2 regions of the Peribacillus sp. NPDC096622 genome follow, and region 2 is predicted to be linked to the other one. Evidence: riboswitches for the same ligand, from Rfam matches in the RefSeq annotation. Region 2 holds a riboswitch; the other holds the start of a gene.
What was found. Region 2 has a riboswitch for thiamine pyrophosphate ahead of ACIQYG_RS02505 (ABC transporter substrate-binding protein). Riboswitches for the same ligand answer to the same signal wherever they lie in the genome.
Positions count from the first base shown of each region.

Region 1: another riboswitch for thiamine pyrophosphate. It lies ahead of tenA (thiaminase II); the one in region 2 lies ahead of ACIQYG_RS02505 (ABC transporter substrate-binding protein).

Region 1 covers NZ_JBIWES010000012.1:42,640-51,338, reverse strand. Annotated here, with positions in the region: gene ACIQYG_RS19640 (energy-coupling factor transporter transmembrane component T family protein) at 1-769, opposite strand, end outside; gene ACIQYG_RS19635 (ABC transporter ATP-binding protein) at 770-2,233, opposite strand; gene ACIQYG_RS19630 (ECF transporter S component) at 2,252-2,830, opposite strand; gene tenA (thiaminase II) at 2,846-3,529, opposite strand; TPP riboswitch at 3,665-3,793, opposite strand; gene ACIQYG_RS19620 (MFS transporter) at 4,194-5,555, opposite strand; gene ACIQYG_RS19615 (2-keto-4-pentenoate hydratase) at 5,582-6,355, opposite strand; gene dmpG (4-hydroxy-2-oxovalerate aldolase) at 6,352-7,371, opposite strand; gene ACIQYG_RS19605 (acetaldehyde dehydrogenase (acetylating)) at 7,406-8,287, opposite strand; gene ACIQYG_RS19600 (2-keto-4-pentenoate hydratase) at 8,304-8,699, opposite strand, start outside.
Region 2 covers NZ_JBIWES010000001.1:525,509-534,207, reverse strand. Annotated here, with positions in the region: gene mbcS (acyl-CoA synthetase MbcS) at 1-1,025, shown strand, start outside; gene ACIQYG_RS02520 (amidohydrolase) at 1,178-2,779, shown strand; gene rarD (EamA family transporter RarD) at 2,845-3,774, shown strand; gene ACIQYG_RS02510 (protein-glutamine gamma-glutamyltransferase) at 3,852-4,679, opposite strand; TPP riboswitch at 4,994-5,103, shown strand; gene ACIQYG_RS02505 (ABC transporter substrate-binding protein) at 5,237-6,232, shown strand; gene ACIQYG_RS02500 (thiamine-binding protein) at 6,244-6,528, shown strand; gene ACIQYG_RS02495 (ABC transporter permease) at 6,525-7,307, shown strand; gene ACIQYG_RS02490 (ABC transporter ATP-binding protein) at 7,291-8,034, shown strand; gene ACIQYG_RS02485 (TatD family hydrolase) at 8,052-8,699, shown strand, end outside.

The DNA of each region.
Region 1 (8,699 bases), on a different contig from region 2:
ATACTAACGGGAATTGAATCGATAGATAAAAGCCGGCCAACAGCAGGATGATAAAATACAGAATGAAACTATAGTCCTTTTTTGAAAACCCAAATTCATAATAGTATGTTCGTTCCCGACTGTCTGTAAATCGCTTCGCCTCCATCGCAACCGCGATTCGGTGAGCACGTCTGATGCTTCCGGATAGCAACGGGATGGAATAGGCTTTCATTTTAAAATATACCGATCTTATTCCTTTTCCCCTTTCGAAACCGCGTACCTTCATCGCGTTTCGTATCGTTTGGAACTCCTCCATCATGATGGGAATCAGCCTTAATGCCGCCATGAAACTATAGGCATATTTCGGTTTAAGCCTAACTTGCTGCATTAACGAATAAAACAAGTTCACTGGTCTCGTCGTTAAGGAAAAAGTTAAACCAAGGGCCGCAAAGAACAAAGCTCGAAAGCCTACCAGTAATCCCTTCATGAAACTTTCTTCCGTAATCGATATTAGGCCCCACTCAAACCAAAGCGTCTCACCTTGCCCGAAAAATATCATTGCAGAAGAGGTGGATATAAAAATGAAACAAAAGGGAATCGACAAAAGTAAGATGCGCATTATCGAATGCCCGGTAAAAAACAAAAATAAAAGTAATACGCCAATGGTGATGTTCATCATATAATTCAGGTCATGAATGAATAACGCCACGATGCATAACACAATCAGCACACCAAGTTTAAGGCTTGGATTAATTCTATGGAGCCATGTTTCTGCATTTGAAACATTCATCTACATGACACTCCTTTTAACTTTGGTCTCCACAAATCCTGAATGAGCAATTTTTTCATCACTTATTACGTTTCCGTCCTTAACCATCCAGATCCTGGTTGCAAAGTTTTCTGAAATATGATCGTCATGAGTTACCATGATCACCGTTATTCCGCGCCTTCGATATTCCTCAAACCATTCCAGTAATGCAAAGGTATTTTTCGAATCTTGTCCAAAGGTCGGCTCATCCAGGAGAATGATTTTTTTGTCTATTACGATTGAGGCGGCTACGCTTAAGCGACGCTTTTGACCCATTGATAATTGAAACGGATGTTTATCCCGGTGTGCCTTCAGGCGGAATACTTTAAGCAATGAGCGGACTCTCTCATCTATTTCTTGTTGCGGCCTTTTATCAATACGCAATGAATAAGCAATCTCTTCATATACAGTATTTGCAACGAACTGAAACTCAGGATTTTGAAAGACAAACGTCATATGATCCGTTGGATTTTTCACTCTTTTAATAGGGGTCCCCAATAATTCATACTTACCTTTCGTTTTTATGAACTGCATTAAGGCATGCAAAAGAGTACTCTTCCCCGCGCCATTTTCACCCCTGATTACAATCCATTCACCTGAATGTACCTTCAGCTCTTCAACCTTGATTTTTTCCTCTTTATTCCGAAAACCTCTAAAGCCTTGCACATCCATAAGGGGTGAATCATCTGTAAATGGGTGTTCCCGAATGGGTGCATATTTCTGTATATACTCATCCCAAACACCTGGGAACCAAATTCCATGTTCTTTCATTTCATTTTTATATAGTGAAAGAATGGTGTCTCTTGGACCATCAGCTATGATTTGACCGTCATCGTTAAAAAGCACGATTCTTTCGATGAATTCTAAAACATGGTCAATTTTATGCTCGACGATAATAACCGTTTTGTCTCGTCCGACTTCCTTCAACAATTCCCAGATTTCTTTCGTTCCTTCCGGATCAAGCATGGCGGTTGGTTCATCTAAAAATATAACTTCCGGTTCAAGGGCCAATACTGAAGCGATTGCCAGACGCTGTTTCATCCCGCCTGATAATGTTTCAATACTTGTATGGCCCAGGTTCAATCCTACTTTACGGAAATGATATTGAATCTTCTCTTTCATTTCTTCTTTAGGGACGGAAAGATTCTCAAGGACGAAGGCAATTTCCTCATCGGCAAATGGCATGCAAAACTGACTATCGGGATCTTGAAAAACATACCCCCACGAAGAAGGGCATTTCAATTTCTCCGTTTTCATCGGTACTTCGATGGAATTCGGAATCAATCCGCTTAACACTTGTAAAAGAGTCGACTTACCACATCCTGATGGTCCCAAAAGTAGCACTTTTTCTCCTTGATCAAACGATAGTGATAGGTCCTTGAATATCAAAGATTCATCACCGGGAAATTTCATTCTTAACTTTTCAACAGAAACGATTGGTTCCATGGCCCTCAACCTCTACTTTTAATCAAGTTCTGCATAATCTTTATTTGAAACCGGACGCACAAGATTAGTTACCCCTGTTGCTTCCAGGACTTTAACTAGATAATAGGCGGTCACACCAGCAAAGAATATGGAACCTACAAACCTCGCTATCATGAATAACGATAGATTCCAAGTAGAAAGCGCACCTATTTCCCCGTATGCAAAATCCATGATAACCGATGCCAAGCAGGAAGCTATCGCTGCTAAAATGGTCACCGGCATATTGAATTTTTTATATTTGAACCCCATGAACACCAGTTCCGCAAACAAACCTTGGACCACCCCATATAACAGTACGGTCAGCCCCCATGGTGAACCAAGAAAGAATTCCCCGGAAGCTGCAGCTATCTCCGCCAAAAGTGCCACACCCGGTTTCCGTAAAATTAAAAAGGCGACTGGCCCAGCTATAAACCACATACCATAAATAAGTTGATCCAGATGTAACCCTAATGGTTTAACGGAATAATAAACCGAACCCCAAAGAATATAAACGATTCCAAATGCAACCGCAATCACGATCGTGACTAATATATCCGTTAATTTCAATCCTTTTTTCATTGTTTCATTCTCCTTTTATACTTCTAGTGTTTCCTTATGAACAGGCCATGTCTCTAAACGATAAGCCATTTCCCAAAATGAGTATTCATATTGGCTACTAAGGATAAAATGCTCTTTCATTCTCTCCTTATCTTCATCAGTTACTTTTTCAGCAATCTCATCAAGCCTCGAAATTTGTTCTTCCACCAAAGTACGGAACCACTCTCCTCCGTAAGCCGCTATCCATTCTTGATAAATCGGCTCTTCGGGCATGCACCCTTGCAGCTTTTCACCTATCTCATAATACAGCCAGTAACACGGCAAGATAGCTGCAATAACATCTCCTAAATGTCCCGAATAAGCCGCACGATACATATGGGAAGTATAAGCATAAGCAGTCGGGGCTGGTTTGAAATTTTCCCGTTCTTCTTTTGTGATGCCTAATCTCTCGGAAAAATTCTCATGAAGCTTCAACTCCGCTTCATATGTTCCTTGTGCATGTCCGGCAAGCCTGCTTGTTGTATGTAAATCTGTAGCTTTGACTGCCCCTAAGGCTTGAACTCTAGCAAAATGAGATAAATAATAGGCATCTTGCATGACATAAAAACGAAAACTCTCCATTGGCAGAGTGCCATCTCCTATTCCTGCAACAAACGGGTGATTAAAACTAGCTTCCCAAATGTGATCCACTTCCTGACGAATTTCCTCTGAAAACTTCATGTCCATGACCTCCAAATTGTATTTTTTGAATGAATGTTACGAAAAAAACTTTTATCACCCCTTTTTTTGCAAACAAAAAACCACTTTCTTAAACGTAAAGAAAGTGGTTGTACAAGAAATAATACAGAAACGTATTGTTCCAGACCCCCACTTCCCTACGCTGGTATAAACCAGATCAGGTTCTAAGGGTCTTAAAGTCATACTTTAATCTCAGCTTCTGCGGTAAAAACACCTTTTACCTATAAAGCACCCCTAGTGGTACAAATTGTATATTTAATTTTCATTTGCCTTTATATTAACACGATAAATCCAATTGTCAAACGTATTAGAAAAGTTTTCATGATTTAGGGTTACTAAACAGTCAATCTTGCAACCATCATTTCCCGTCAGTTTAATAGCCTACAAAGAATTTGATCAAAGGGAGTTCATTTAGTAGTTTTCTCGTGAATTCAACTGCTTTACTCGTCGTGAATGTGATGTTTACTCGTGATTCAGCCCTTTTACTCGTGAATTCAGCTGTTTTACTCGTGAGTTTAGCGGTTTTACTCGTGAATTCAACCGCTTTACTCGTGAATTCTGTTATTCTCTAAAAAATGGCCTATATGTCAGGTATTAGTCTGCATGACTGTCCGCTGACATATAGGCCATCTACTAAAAAACAATATTATACATTCGACGTTGCTTTTAGTTTTATATTCCCCTCAATCTGTAGTTTATCATAGCTGCCATACCTCTCCTTCACAGCGAGTAACGCCAAGGCAGCCATTATGCTCGGAACCGTGAAGGCCATGAATGCATTTTGTGGCGAATAGTTTGCAGCCAGCAATAAACCTATTAATGTTGGGGCAACAATGGCTCCAATTCTACCAAAAGCCAAGGCCCAGCCTTTCCCGGTGGTCCTTATCTCCCGCGGATAATACTCGGATATATACGTATTGGCTAAATTCATCGTTCCGACTGTACAGGCTCCTCCAAAAGCGATGAGAATATATAATGCTACTGCATTTGAGGTTAATCCTAATATGACAAAACAGACCGTACCTATGGCACAGAGGGATACAAGTACTTTTCTATGGCCTATTTTCCCAACTAAGTATCCGCCAATTATAGATCCGCCAATTTGTCCTATTCCCGATATAAGATTGAAAGATAAACTGGATGAAAGGCCGTATCCGGACTGCTGCATGATTTTGGGTAACCATGTATTGAGTCCGTATACCATTAGTAAACAATTAAAGGCAGCTACCCAAAACGCAAATGTGCTGAGAGTACGCTTATTTTCGAAGAGTTTCTTGACAGGGAAGCCCTTTGCCCTTTCTTGGACTTTGGCAAACTCATAATCGTCAGACTCTTTATAGTCGCCATCTGGATCAATGCGATTCAGGATTCCAGCAAGCTTTGCTCCTTGTTTTCGAATAACATAATAGGAAAGCGATTCAGGGAATTGCTTCATGAAGAATGGCAGTGCCAGTAAGGGAAGCGCCCCTATCCAATACAAAACCCTCCAACTCATTTGTTCCATTACATATATTCCAATTAAAGAAGCAAGTATGCTTCCGATGGAATAACCGCAGTACATAGCGGTTACAATGAGCACCTTATTCTTTTTGGGTGAGTATTCCGCCATTAAGGAGATGACGTTTGGCATTAATCCTCCCATTCCCAAGGCTGCTATAAATCGCATAACCGAGAAAAAGGCAGGATTGGGGGCAAAACTTGAAAGTAATGTAAAAACACTGAATAAACATATACAAATGGCCAGCACTTTTTTTCTCCCTATTTTATCCGCCAAAGGTGCAAAAATGAGTGCTCCCACCATCATTCCGAACAATGAATAACTTGCTATTCCGCCAGCTTCGACTGGCGTCAAGCTCCATTCCTCCATCATCAATGGCAAACCTACTCCGTACATGGCTATATCAAATCCATCGAAGGTAATTGCGAACAAACACCACATAAAGACCATTATATGGAAACGGCCAAATTTACTATTACCCACCACTTCAGAAGCATTGACTTCACGCAATTAATTCCCTCCTCTTTGCCATATTTTCACGATATAACATGCAAAGTCAGTTTCCCTAGTTCACCATAATCTGCCATTATTTTATCGTTAGCCTGTATGGAAACGGCATCTGTAATTCCGCCTACCAAAACAATCATTCCAGCCTGTATGGTAAGTCCTTCACGGCTAATCATTTTTACAAGTTCCACAATCGAATGAATCGGATGATCGAGTACAGCTTCACCGCGACCTCTCTTTTGCATTTCACCATTTTGATATAGCGTAACTTCTGTTTGGGCCCAGTCCATGTGATATGGGGAATAAGCTTGATTGCTAAGCAAGATTTTGGCTGAGGATGCGTTATCCGCCACTACATCGGTAAGTGTAAAAGAAAAATTTTTATAACGGCTGTCAATAACCTCCAGTGCGAGGAATACACATTCAACAGCCGGCCAGACATCTTTCGCCGTTATATTTGCACCTTTCAATTCGTCTTTGAACAAAAAGGCAAGTTCGGGTTCCACTCGCGGATGAATGAGTTCCCCAACCTTTAATACAGGTCTTGTCAGTTCCATGGCAGATGTCAACCTGCCGTATATCGCTTCCTCTACCCCTACTTGCTTTTGTTTGGCTTTGCTCGTCAAGCCCATCTTCCATCCGATGAATCTGTTATCATCAGTAAGCGTATCATTTATGCTCAACTTCTGAATTTCATATGCTTGATTTACTGTTAGTTCAGGATTGGATAATGTAAGCTTATCCATTTCACGACCGTTTTTTTGCGAATCGGCTACCCGTTTTGCCAGTTGATCTAGTTTCATCTTAAAGTCCCTTCTTTCTGAAACGCCATTTGTTCAGCCACTTCAATTATGGTATCTTCCTGACCGCCAACCACTTTTTGTCGACCAAGCTCCATCAAAATATCCCGGGCGTCGACTCCATACTTTTTCGCCGCTTTATTTGCATGCAATAAAAAGCTGGAGTACACGCCACTATAACCCATGATTAAACTCGAGTCTGTTATTTCCTGGGGCTTAGGCATGATTGTATTTCCAACTTCCTCCGAAAGATCAAGCATTTTATATAAGTCAATTCCGGTACGGATACCCATCCTATCCAAAACGGCAACAAGCACTTCAGACTGTGTATTACCAGCACCTGCACCGAGACAGCGGATACTGCCGTCGATTCTATTCGCTCCTTCTTCAATTGCCACAAGTGAATTTGCCACAGCGAGCGATAAGTTATTGTGAGCATGAAAACCAATATCGATATTCAGCTTTGATCTTAATAACCGGATCCGAGCCTTCACGTCTTGGGGCAAAAAAGATCCTGCGGAATCAACAACATATACAGCATCCGCGCCATAGGATTCCATTAAAACGGCTTGTTCAAGAAGTTTTTCCGGTGATGCCATGTGAGACATCATTAAAAACCCGATCGCTTCCATACCGAGATGTTTCGCAGCTTCCAGATGTTGCTTTGAGACGTCCGCTTCCGTTACATGGGTTGCAATCCGCGCCATTTTTGCCCCCACTTGAGCGGCTTCTCTTAATTGGTCGATCGTCCCTATACCAGGGATTAATAGTACTGAAATAACGGATTCGCCTGCAGCTTGAACAGCGGCTTCCACCAATTCAATATCATTCACTTTTGAAAAACCATATTGTAAGGATGAACCGCCCAGTCCATCTCCATGTGACACTTCAATATAAGGAACACCTGCAGCACTAAGTTTCCCGGTCATGTTCTTTACTTGATCGATGGTGAATTGATGTGCCACTACATGGCTGCCATCCCGCAATGCAACTTCAGTCACCAATACATCTTTACGCAAATCAACCCCACCTTTACAGTTCTGATTATCTTTTTCAAACATATTGTTCGAATTGGCTTTTAGCGATTTCTTCCCCTACTTTTACAGCTGAAGCCGTCATTATATCCAAATTACCAGCATATACGGGAAGAAAATCTCCTAACCCTTTCACTTCCAGAAGGACTGTTATTTGTTTCCCATCAAATATTGGTTCTGTCTTCAAGCGGTATCCTGGAACATATTCAGAAACTTTTTTCGCCATCTTATTTATGGACGCTGTTATCGCTTTCACATCAAAGGAATCTGATTGAAGCAGACAATGAATCGTATCCCTCATGATGAGTGGCGGTTCGGCTGGATTCAGCAGAATAATAGCCTTTCCCTTTGTCGCTCCACCCACCTTTTCCAGGGCCCTTGCCGTCGTTAGGGTGAACTCATCAATATTAGCCCGAGTTCCAGGACCGGCACTCCTGCTGGAAATTGTCGCTATTATTTCAGCATATTCGACCTGTGCAACTTGACTGATCGCATGAACGATGGGGATTGTCGCCTGCCCGCCGCATGTAATCATGTTAACAACCGCCTCATTCAAATTCTCTTTTAAATTCACGGAAGGAACGATAAATGGTCCAATTGCGGCAGGAGTCAAGTCTATCAACTTCTTGTTCATCTTTTTCAAGGCTTTGCAGTGAAAAACATGCGCCTTCGCAGATGTGGCATCGAATAAAATGTCTGCAAGCTCCGGCCTTTCCAAAAAACCATCCATGCCATTGTCAATGACATGATGTCCGTGCATCCTAGCCTTCTTCAAACCCTCTGATTCCTTGTCGATACCAATCATTACCGACATCTCCAGAACATCCGATCGATGAATTTTCATCATTAAATCCGTTCCGATATTACCTGATCCAATAATCCCTACCTTTAGTTTTTTCAAGGCCGCTGTGCTCCTTTCACTCAAAATTAACCGATACCGTTCCAAGTTTTTCTCCAAAGTCAGCAGTAAAACGGTCACCCGGTTTCGCTTCGATCGCTGCTGATAATGCACCGGATAAAATGACTTCGCCCGCTTTCAAGGAACCTTTAAAGCGATGCAGTTTATTTGCTAGCCACGCTACACACGTTGCTGGATTTCCAAGTACTGCTTCACCTGTTCCTTGGTTAATGAATTCGCCATTTTTATATAGGCTCATTTGAATGGAAGGGAGGTCGATTTCACTCAAATGAATTTTGCGATTCCCCAGTATATATAAGCCTGATGATGCATTATCCGCCACAGTGTCCGGAAGTTTAATCTCCCACTCTTTCACCCGGCTATCAACCACTTCGATCGAAGCAACTACATAATC
Region 2 (8,699 bases):
GGGTCGTCCATACACATGGATGGGCTTATGCCCATTTGAAAACGTCTGCTGCAAACTGGCTCGGCATCAGTGAAACGGATGTCGTTTGGGCAACTGCAGGCCCAGGGTGGCAAAAGTGGATCTGGAGTCCTTTCCTGGCGGTTCTGGGAACAGGAGCGACAGGCCTTGCCTATCATGGGAAGTTCGAGGCGAAAAAATATCTTCAGCTGCTTCAGGACTACAAAGTGAATGCATTATGCTGCACACCAACCGAGTATCGATTGATTGCAAAGGTGGATAACCTTGATGACTATGATTTATCCCATCTTCATAGTGCTGTATCAGCGGGAGAGCCTTTAAATCAAAAAGTGTACGAGGTCTTTAAAAACCATTTCCAGATTGAAGTGCGTGATGGATATGGGCAGACCGAAAATACCCTGTTGGTGGGTGTAACGAAAGGCATGGATATTAAATTGGGCTCCATGGGCAAACCGACTCCGGGCAACCATGTCGAAATCATCGATGATTCCGGTAAACCCTGTTCTCCAGGCGTAGTGGGGGATATTGCCGTACATGTCGATACACCTGCTCTCTTTAAAGAATATTTTAAAGATCCCGAGCGGACATCGCAGCAATTCCGTGGGGACTATTATATCACCGGCGATCAAGCGAAAAAGGATGAGGATGGTTATTTCTGGTTTGAGGGCCGTTCTGATGATATCATCATCAGCTCGGGATATACGATCGGACCGTTTGAAGTGGAAGATGCACTCGTTAAGCATCCATATGTTAAAGAGTGTGCGGTTATAGCAAGTCCTGATGAAATAAGGGGAAATGTGGTCAAGGCGTATGTCGTCTTGATGGATGATATCGATCCGAACAGCCAGGACTTGATCAAGACGCTTCAATCGCACGTGAAGGAATTGACTGCCCCATATAAATATCCAAGGAAAATCGAATTTTTAGAAGAGCTGCCCAAAACGACATCAGGTAAAATCAAACGGGTGGATTTACGGAAAAGGGAAGAAGCACTCCTCAACAATTGATCGAAATGCATGACCGTCAGCCTCCAAGGCTGGCTTTTTTTATTGGCAAGGGCTTGGGTAAAAGCATAAATATGGGAATTCGTGATATGAGATGGTACACTTACTGCATATCTGCACAGTAACAATCATTTAATAAGGAGTGTAAAGCCGGAATGGGAACGTTATGGTTCAATGGGTCGATTTATACGATGATTAAAGAAAATGATCAAGTGGAGGCAGTATACACCGAAAAGGGGGTAATTGTTGATACCGGCAGCCTGGACCATTTGAAAAATGAATATGCCGGCAATATTTCCAGGGAAATCGACTTAAAAGGACAAACGATGCTTCCGGGGTTAGTGGATAGTCACCTTCATTTGGTCGGGCATGGTGAAAGGCTACTTCGTTTAGACCTCTCTTTGATGGATAGCAGGGAGTCGATCATGAAATCCTTGAAGGAAAAGTGCTCAAAGACCCCGGCCGGAAAGTGGATCGTTGCCGAAGGGTGGAATGAAAATGAATGGCCGAGCCCTGAATTGATATTACGGGATGAGCTTGACGCGATTTCGGCAGATCATCCCATCGTATTGAAAAGGATCTGCCGGCATGCCTTGGTGGTCAATTCGCGCGCCCTTTTGGAAGCGGATATTAAAGAAGATATAAAAGAACCTCCAGGCGGGGTGATCTGCCGTTATCCTGACGGACGTTTAAATGGTCTATTTAAAGAAAGTCAGGCGCAGAACCTTATTTTAGAAAGCCTTCCCGGCATTGATCAAGAGTATATCGAAAACGCGCTCACAGAGGCCATAGAAGACGCATATAAGCTAGGTTTGACTGGCGGACATACTGAGGACCTCCATTACTACAATGGCTTCATGCCGACATATCAGGCGTTTAAATCGGTAATCGAGGACCGGGAAATGGCCTTTCGCGCCAACTTACTCGTCCATCACGAAGCGTTTGAAGAAATGCTGGCAGCAGGCGGCGGCTATCAGAAAGGTACGCGATACATCAAATTCGATAGTATGAAGATATTTACCGACGGCTCCTTAGGCGGACGCACAGCCTTGTTGAGCGAACCTTATGTAGATCAAAAGAATACGAATGGAGTTGCGATATTCACTGAAAACGAGCTTCAGGAATGGGTGAAAAAAGCAAGGGCTGCCGGAATGCCGATTGCTGTCCATGCGATTGGCGATCTCGCTTTTGAATATGTCTTGAATGCAATTGAAGCCCTCCCCCCGAAAAAGGGACAGAGGGACCGGCTCATCCATGCGCAGATTGTCCGGCCGGAGCTGTTGGAGCGGGCGGCAAAGCTGCCGGTGATCTTTGATATCCAACCGGGTTTCGTCCCATCCGATTTTCCGTGGGTGGAAGAAAAGGTTCCTGCCGATCTGTTGGAATTCTCCTATGCCTGGAAAACCTATTTGAATTTGGGCATCATTTGTGCGGGGGGATCGGATGCACCCATTGAACCCTTAAATCCGATTTTGGGCATTCATGCTGCTGTCACAAGGATGAAAATCAACAGTGAGGACCGTACTGTATATGGCTTGGGTGAAAGGCTTTCCGTTTACGAGGCTTTCGCACTGTATACCAAGGGGAGTGCTGCAGCAATCAGGCAGGAAAAACGCCGCGGTGTGATCAATAAAGGGTACGATGCCGATTTTACCGTGTTTAATCTGGATGTCTTTGCTGTTGCGCCGGATGATCTCCTGAAAGCTGAGGCGGTCATGACGGTCATTGATGACAAAATCATGTATGATAAAAATTAACAGTTGCAAAAAAAGAAATGGAAATACAAAATTGTTAGATGGAATTAATGGAAAGAAGGCTTGTTATGAAAGTGGATGAACAAAAAGAAGGGGCGATTTATGCAGCCCTTTCTTACATGATGTGGGGAGTTGTGCCGATTTACTGGAAGTTCCTTCAGGGAGTCGGTGCAATAGAAATTTTAGCTCAGAGGGTATTATGGTCTTTCGTGTTCATGCTGGTTTTATTGATGTTCATGAAAAAATGGCAAGCGTTTCTTGATTATGTCAAAAACATAATGGGAAATCCGAAACTCTTTACGGCATTACTAACGGCGTCACTGCTTGTTACAGCTAATTGGGGAGTGTTCATATGGGCCGTTAACTCTGGCCGCATCCTCGACACGAGCCTTGGATATTATATCAATCCGCTAGTCAGTGTACTATTGGGAGTGATAGTCTTAAAAGAAAAATTGAGCGGGGCCCAAATCATTTCATTCCTGCTTGCAGGAATCGGAGTCTTGATCCTTGGCATTCATTTCGGTACGATCCCGTGGATCTCTCTTGTTTTGGCCATGACCTTTGGATTATACGGTCTGGCAAAAAAAATGATCAAGGCCGAATCGGCGATCGGGCTGACGCTCGAAACGATGATGGTAACGCCCCTGGCCCTGGGTTACCTGATATACTTGATGAACCGGTCAGAAATGCAATTCTTTACAGATGGGAGCACAAGCTTGCTGTTGGTGGGCGGCGGTATTGCCACGGCATTGCCTCTTTTATATTTTGCAAAAGGGGCGGAGAAGATCCCGTTATCGATGCTTGGCATTTTTCAGTATATCGCTCCGACCTTATCTTTATTGATCGGGGTATTCGTCTATCATGAAAGTTTCACCAAAGCACATCTTTTAGCCTTTTTGTTCATATGGTCAGCCTTGGCTGTTTATACACTATCCATAACGAAATGGGGTCAGGCAAGTGCACGCAGGTTCAAAGGCAAAGGGAATATTGGGGCGTGAAAAGAAAAAATGCTTGGGAGATCTCTCCCCAAGCATTTTTTTTATGCCGGTGGTTTTACGGCGTGGGAACTAAAGGGTCATGAGAGGTATATCTTCGAACCTATTTCAGAGACAATACAATCGGAAAGGCTGGCAGGACTGTTACCGGGCTTTGCACGGGGGAAATTTTGTTGGAATTGTCTATAGAAGGAACTATCCAGGAAAATGATATGCGTTGTCAGGAATGCTGATATGGTGGCGTACGGCTTTCTATTGCTATTCAATTCATTGATGATTCCCTGTGCAGTGGTAATCCCGATCCCGTGGCCATAAAAGAGGCCATTTCCTAATAATATCGCATTTTCACCTTGCCATTCAGGAGTTGCCTCGTCGTGATCAGGGTTTTTGAAGTAAACGCAATCACCTGGTAAATAATCCCGTCCTTGGTGAACGATAAGAGCCATATTCCTTGGAGGGCGCCAATCATATAAAAATAGATCTGAAAAAAGATAGTCGAAATTCCTAGGGCCGATTAAATCCAAAATCGCCTTTAAAAAAGTGACGACTATCGCTGTCCCGCATTCGAAGGCATAAAGCCTTCCATTCATGAAAATGTCAACGAGTGCAGCATGGGGGAGGATCCCTGGCTGAAGGGTAAAGGTGCCATCCTTTGAAAGGTGCCAATATTGTTGATTGGATTGAGATTCCTCAAGTGTGGAAAATTCCGGACCGCTTTTATCCAACGCAATAGCTGCCTGTATGACTCGGTTCCTCAGCTGTATCTCGAAATTGAAATCCCCAAAGTTCCGATATTCAAAAACGTTAGAATCTTCCGCCAAGCATTGAAGAGTTTCAAGCGATTTAGCAGATGCTGTACCTGGTTGGATTTGACTGACATCTAACCATTTTTGATTAATCTTTATCATGATCATATCCACCTTTTGCTTATGAAATTAAGGGTTTAATAAAACCAGTAAACAAAAATGTCTACAGGTAATGCACATTATATGAATGCTTGCAAAGAAATGACTATTTGGAACGTGTCCGCCACCGTTGCAGCCAAGAATGATTGGAATGAAAAGAGGCAGACTTAGTTTGCTTCCAATGATTTTCGTTCGAAAAGCTGTTTTGCTAGATATCCTAAAGTGCCAGGAATACCTTTCCAATTAGTGAGAAGAAGCAAATTAGTATTCCTTTTTCCCTATGAATTGATATAATGAGAGAGAAAAGTTCATATGTGCGAGAAATGTAGGGGGGCCAGTACTGCTGGCTGAGATTGCATCCTTTAGATGCTGACTCTTTGAACCTGATCTGGATGATGCCAGCGGAGGGAACATATTATTACTGATTTTCTGTTTTGTATGTTAACGTCCGAATTCATCTTCGGGCGTTTTTTGCTTTTTTATCCAGTATTTGAATAGACCCTGAAGCCCCATTATGTTCCGGCATATGGAACTTATAAGATGTGTAGGAGGATAATGACTTGAATAAATTCTTACCACTGTTAACTTCGTTGTTCCTTTTGGCTGGATGCGGAGCAGGCGGAACTAATGAAAAAGAAGAAGCATCTAAAAATGAAGAATTAAAAAAGGTATCGGTCGTGCTCGATTGGACACCGAATACAAACCATACTGGATTGTATGTAGCCAAGGAAAAAGGTTATTTTAAAGATCAAGGTCTTGATGTGGAAATTATCATGCCAGGTGAAGCTGGAGCCGATAAGCTTGTCGCTTCAGGGAAATCTGAATTTGGCGTGAGCTACCAGGAGGGCATAACGCAGGCCCGCGTGCAGGGCGTGCCGATTGTTTCGGTAGCTGCCGTCATCCAGCATAATACCTCGGGATTCGCTTCCCCTGAGGCAAAGGACATTAAAACTCCCAAGGATTTTGAAGGGAAAACGTATGGTGGCTGGGGATCTCCGGTTGAAAAGGCCATAATTGATTCACTCATGAAAAAAGAAAATGCGGATGTAAATGAAGTGGACATAGTCAATACAGGAGATATGGATTTTTTCACTTCGGTTAAAAGGGATATAGATTTTGCCTGGATTTATTATGGTTGGACAGGCATTGAGGCTGAGTTGCGAAATGAAAAGCTTAATATGGTTTACTTAACCGAATACTCTGATAAGCTTGATTACTATACACCTGTTTTGACTACAAATGAAAAGATGATAAAAGAAAATCCCGAGACTGTTAAAGCATTCGTTCATGCAGCTTCGAAAGGGTACCAGTATGCGATTAAGAATCCTGATGATGCAGCAGGCATGTTAATTAAGTCTGCACCGGATCTTGATGCAAAACTAGTAAAGAAAAGCCAGGAGTGGCTTGCAGCCAAGTATCAGGATGATGCTCCGCGATGGGGTGAACAAAAGCTTGAAATTTGGAAGAATTACAGTGAGTGGATGACTGAAAATAAGCTTCTTGAAGGTGATTTCGATCCTGAAAAGGCATTTACCAATGAATTTTTACCAAAATAGGAGGAAATACAATGGCCAATTCATTAATTAGTATACAAATTATTCCTAAAGGGGAAAATGTCATCCCTATGGTCGATGAAGCAATCAAGATCATTGAAGAATCAGGTGTCAAGTATGAGGTTCACCCGCTTGAAACGACAATGGAGGGGGAGCTTTCCGAACTTTTTGCCGTGATAGAAAAAATGAATGTAAGAATGATTGAAATAGGATCGCCGAACGTCATTTCCCAAGTGAAAATATTATATCAGCCAAGCGGGATTACGATGGATACGTTAACGGAGAAATATCGGGCATGATCGGAAGGGGAATTTGGAAGAAGGGGGCTCCCTTCTTTCTTTTATTATTGTTGCTGATAGTATGGGAGTCAGTGACAGTCTTATTGAAAGTTGAAGAATGGCTGCTTCCCGCTCCATCGGCCATTTTCATTGAAGGAATTGAGTCGTCCCGCAATCTTTACGGACACCTTATATCCACAACGGAGCTTGCGTTGTCGGGTTTTTTTATTGGAAGCTGCATCGGCTTATTGATCGCGGCAATTCTGCACCTTTTTCCAGGTGTAAAGGACGCGGTTTATCCTCTGCTCATACTATCACAAAATATACCTATCATTGTTTTGGCGCCGCTATTGGTGATCTGGTTTGGCTTTGGCATGCTGCCTAAGTTAATCGTGATTTCGCTGGTATGTTTTTTTCCGGTTGCGGTTGCATCATTGGACGGTTTTCGCCAGACACCATACGAGCTTAAGCATTATTTCAAGATGATGGGAGCGGGGAAAAGCCAGTTATTTTGGAAGCTGGAACTTCCTCACTCGATCCCGTTCATTTTCTCCGGCCTGAAAATTTCGGCTACTTATAGTGTAATGGGTGCGGTTATTTCGGAATGGCTTGGGGCAAAATCGGGGATTGGTGTTTATATGACTCTCGCTTCTTCAGCGTTCAGGACAGATCGGGTGTTTGTAGCCATTTTCATCATTATGGGAATGAGCCTGATCTTTTTTGGAATCATCACCTTCCTGGAGAAATACTTAGTTTCTTGGAAGAGAAAGGAGGGCGAAAAGGATGAAGCTCGAAATTAAAGACGTCTCCTATTCTTTCGATGGTAAACAGAATATATTAGAGAATATGAATTTCCATGTGAATGATGGGGAATTTGTTACGATCCTCGGGCCATCGGGCAGCGGTAAAAGTACATTGTTCCACTTGATCGGCGGCATTTTGAAGCCTGATCATGGCATCATTTCACTGGATGGTAAAAAGATAAATGGCTTAAAGGGCCATATCAGCTATATGCCTCAGCAGCCTTCCCTTTTACCTTGGAGAACGGTATTGGAAAATGTTTTGCTTGGAAGTGAAATTGCTGGGATCAGAGATAAAGAAAAGGCAAAATCCCTTTTGATGAAAGCTGGTTTAGAAGAGTACGAGAAAGCATATCCGCGTGAATTATCTGGAGGCATGAAGCAAAGGGCCGCATTCATTCGGAGTATCTTAAGTCCACAGGACTTGATGTGCCTGGACGAACCCTTTTCTGCCTTGGATGAACTGACAAGATTGCAAATGCAAAAATGGCTGTTGTCGGTTTGGGAAGAAAATCGGAGGTCGGTGCTTTTTGTTACTCACAGCATAGATGAAGCGGTTTTCCTATCAGATAGAATTTATGTGTTATCAGCAAAACCGGCTGCTGTCATCAAAGAAGTGAAAGTTCCATTTTCAAGGCCAAGAAGAGAAGAACAGCTTCTTAGTGATGAGTTCTTTCATTTGAAGAGAGAATTATATGCAGCACTCAAGCCAACTTTCACTACTTAAGTAGGAGGCGATTACATTTGAGAATCATCGACAGCCATATCCATTTGGATAAGTATGATGTTGTTAAGCGGAAGCAGATCCTGAATGACATGGAAAAGGTTCAGTTGGAATCCTTGCTGACTGTTTCCATGAATTTGGCTTCTTCGATTAACAATTATCAGCTTTCACTCAAAGATTCACGAATTAAGCCTGCCTTTGGTTTTCATCCAGAGCAGCCCCTCCCGAGTGATGAAGAAGTGTACGAATTATTGAGCTGGATGCGGGAACATAGTCAAGCTATGGTTGCCATAGGTGAGGTTGGGCTGCCCTATTACTTAAGGCAGGAAAATCCCGATATTGATAACTCAGCATATATAGTGATACTGGAGAGGTTCCTGGCCTTAGCTAAAGAGGTTGAAAAGCCGGTTATCCTTCATGCCGTCCATGACGATGCACCCATCGTTTGCGACCTTTTGGATAAGCATCAAATCACGAAGGCACACTTTCATTGGTTTAAAGGCGATATCCGGACAGTTGAAAGAATGGCCGAAAAGGGCTACCGCATTTCGATTACACCAGATGTTTGCTATGAGAGGGAAGTACAGGAATTAGTTTCGGCATACCCACTTAAGCTGATGATGATAGAAACGGATGGACCATGGCCGTTTGAAGGGGTTTTCAATGGG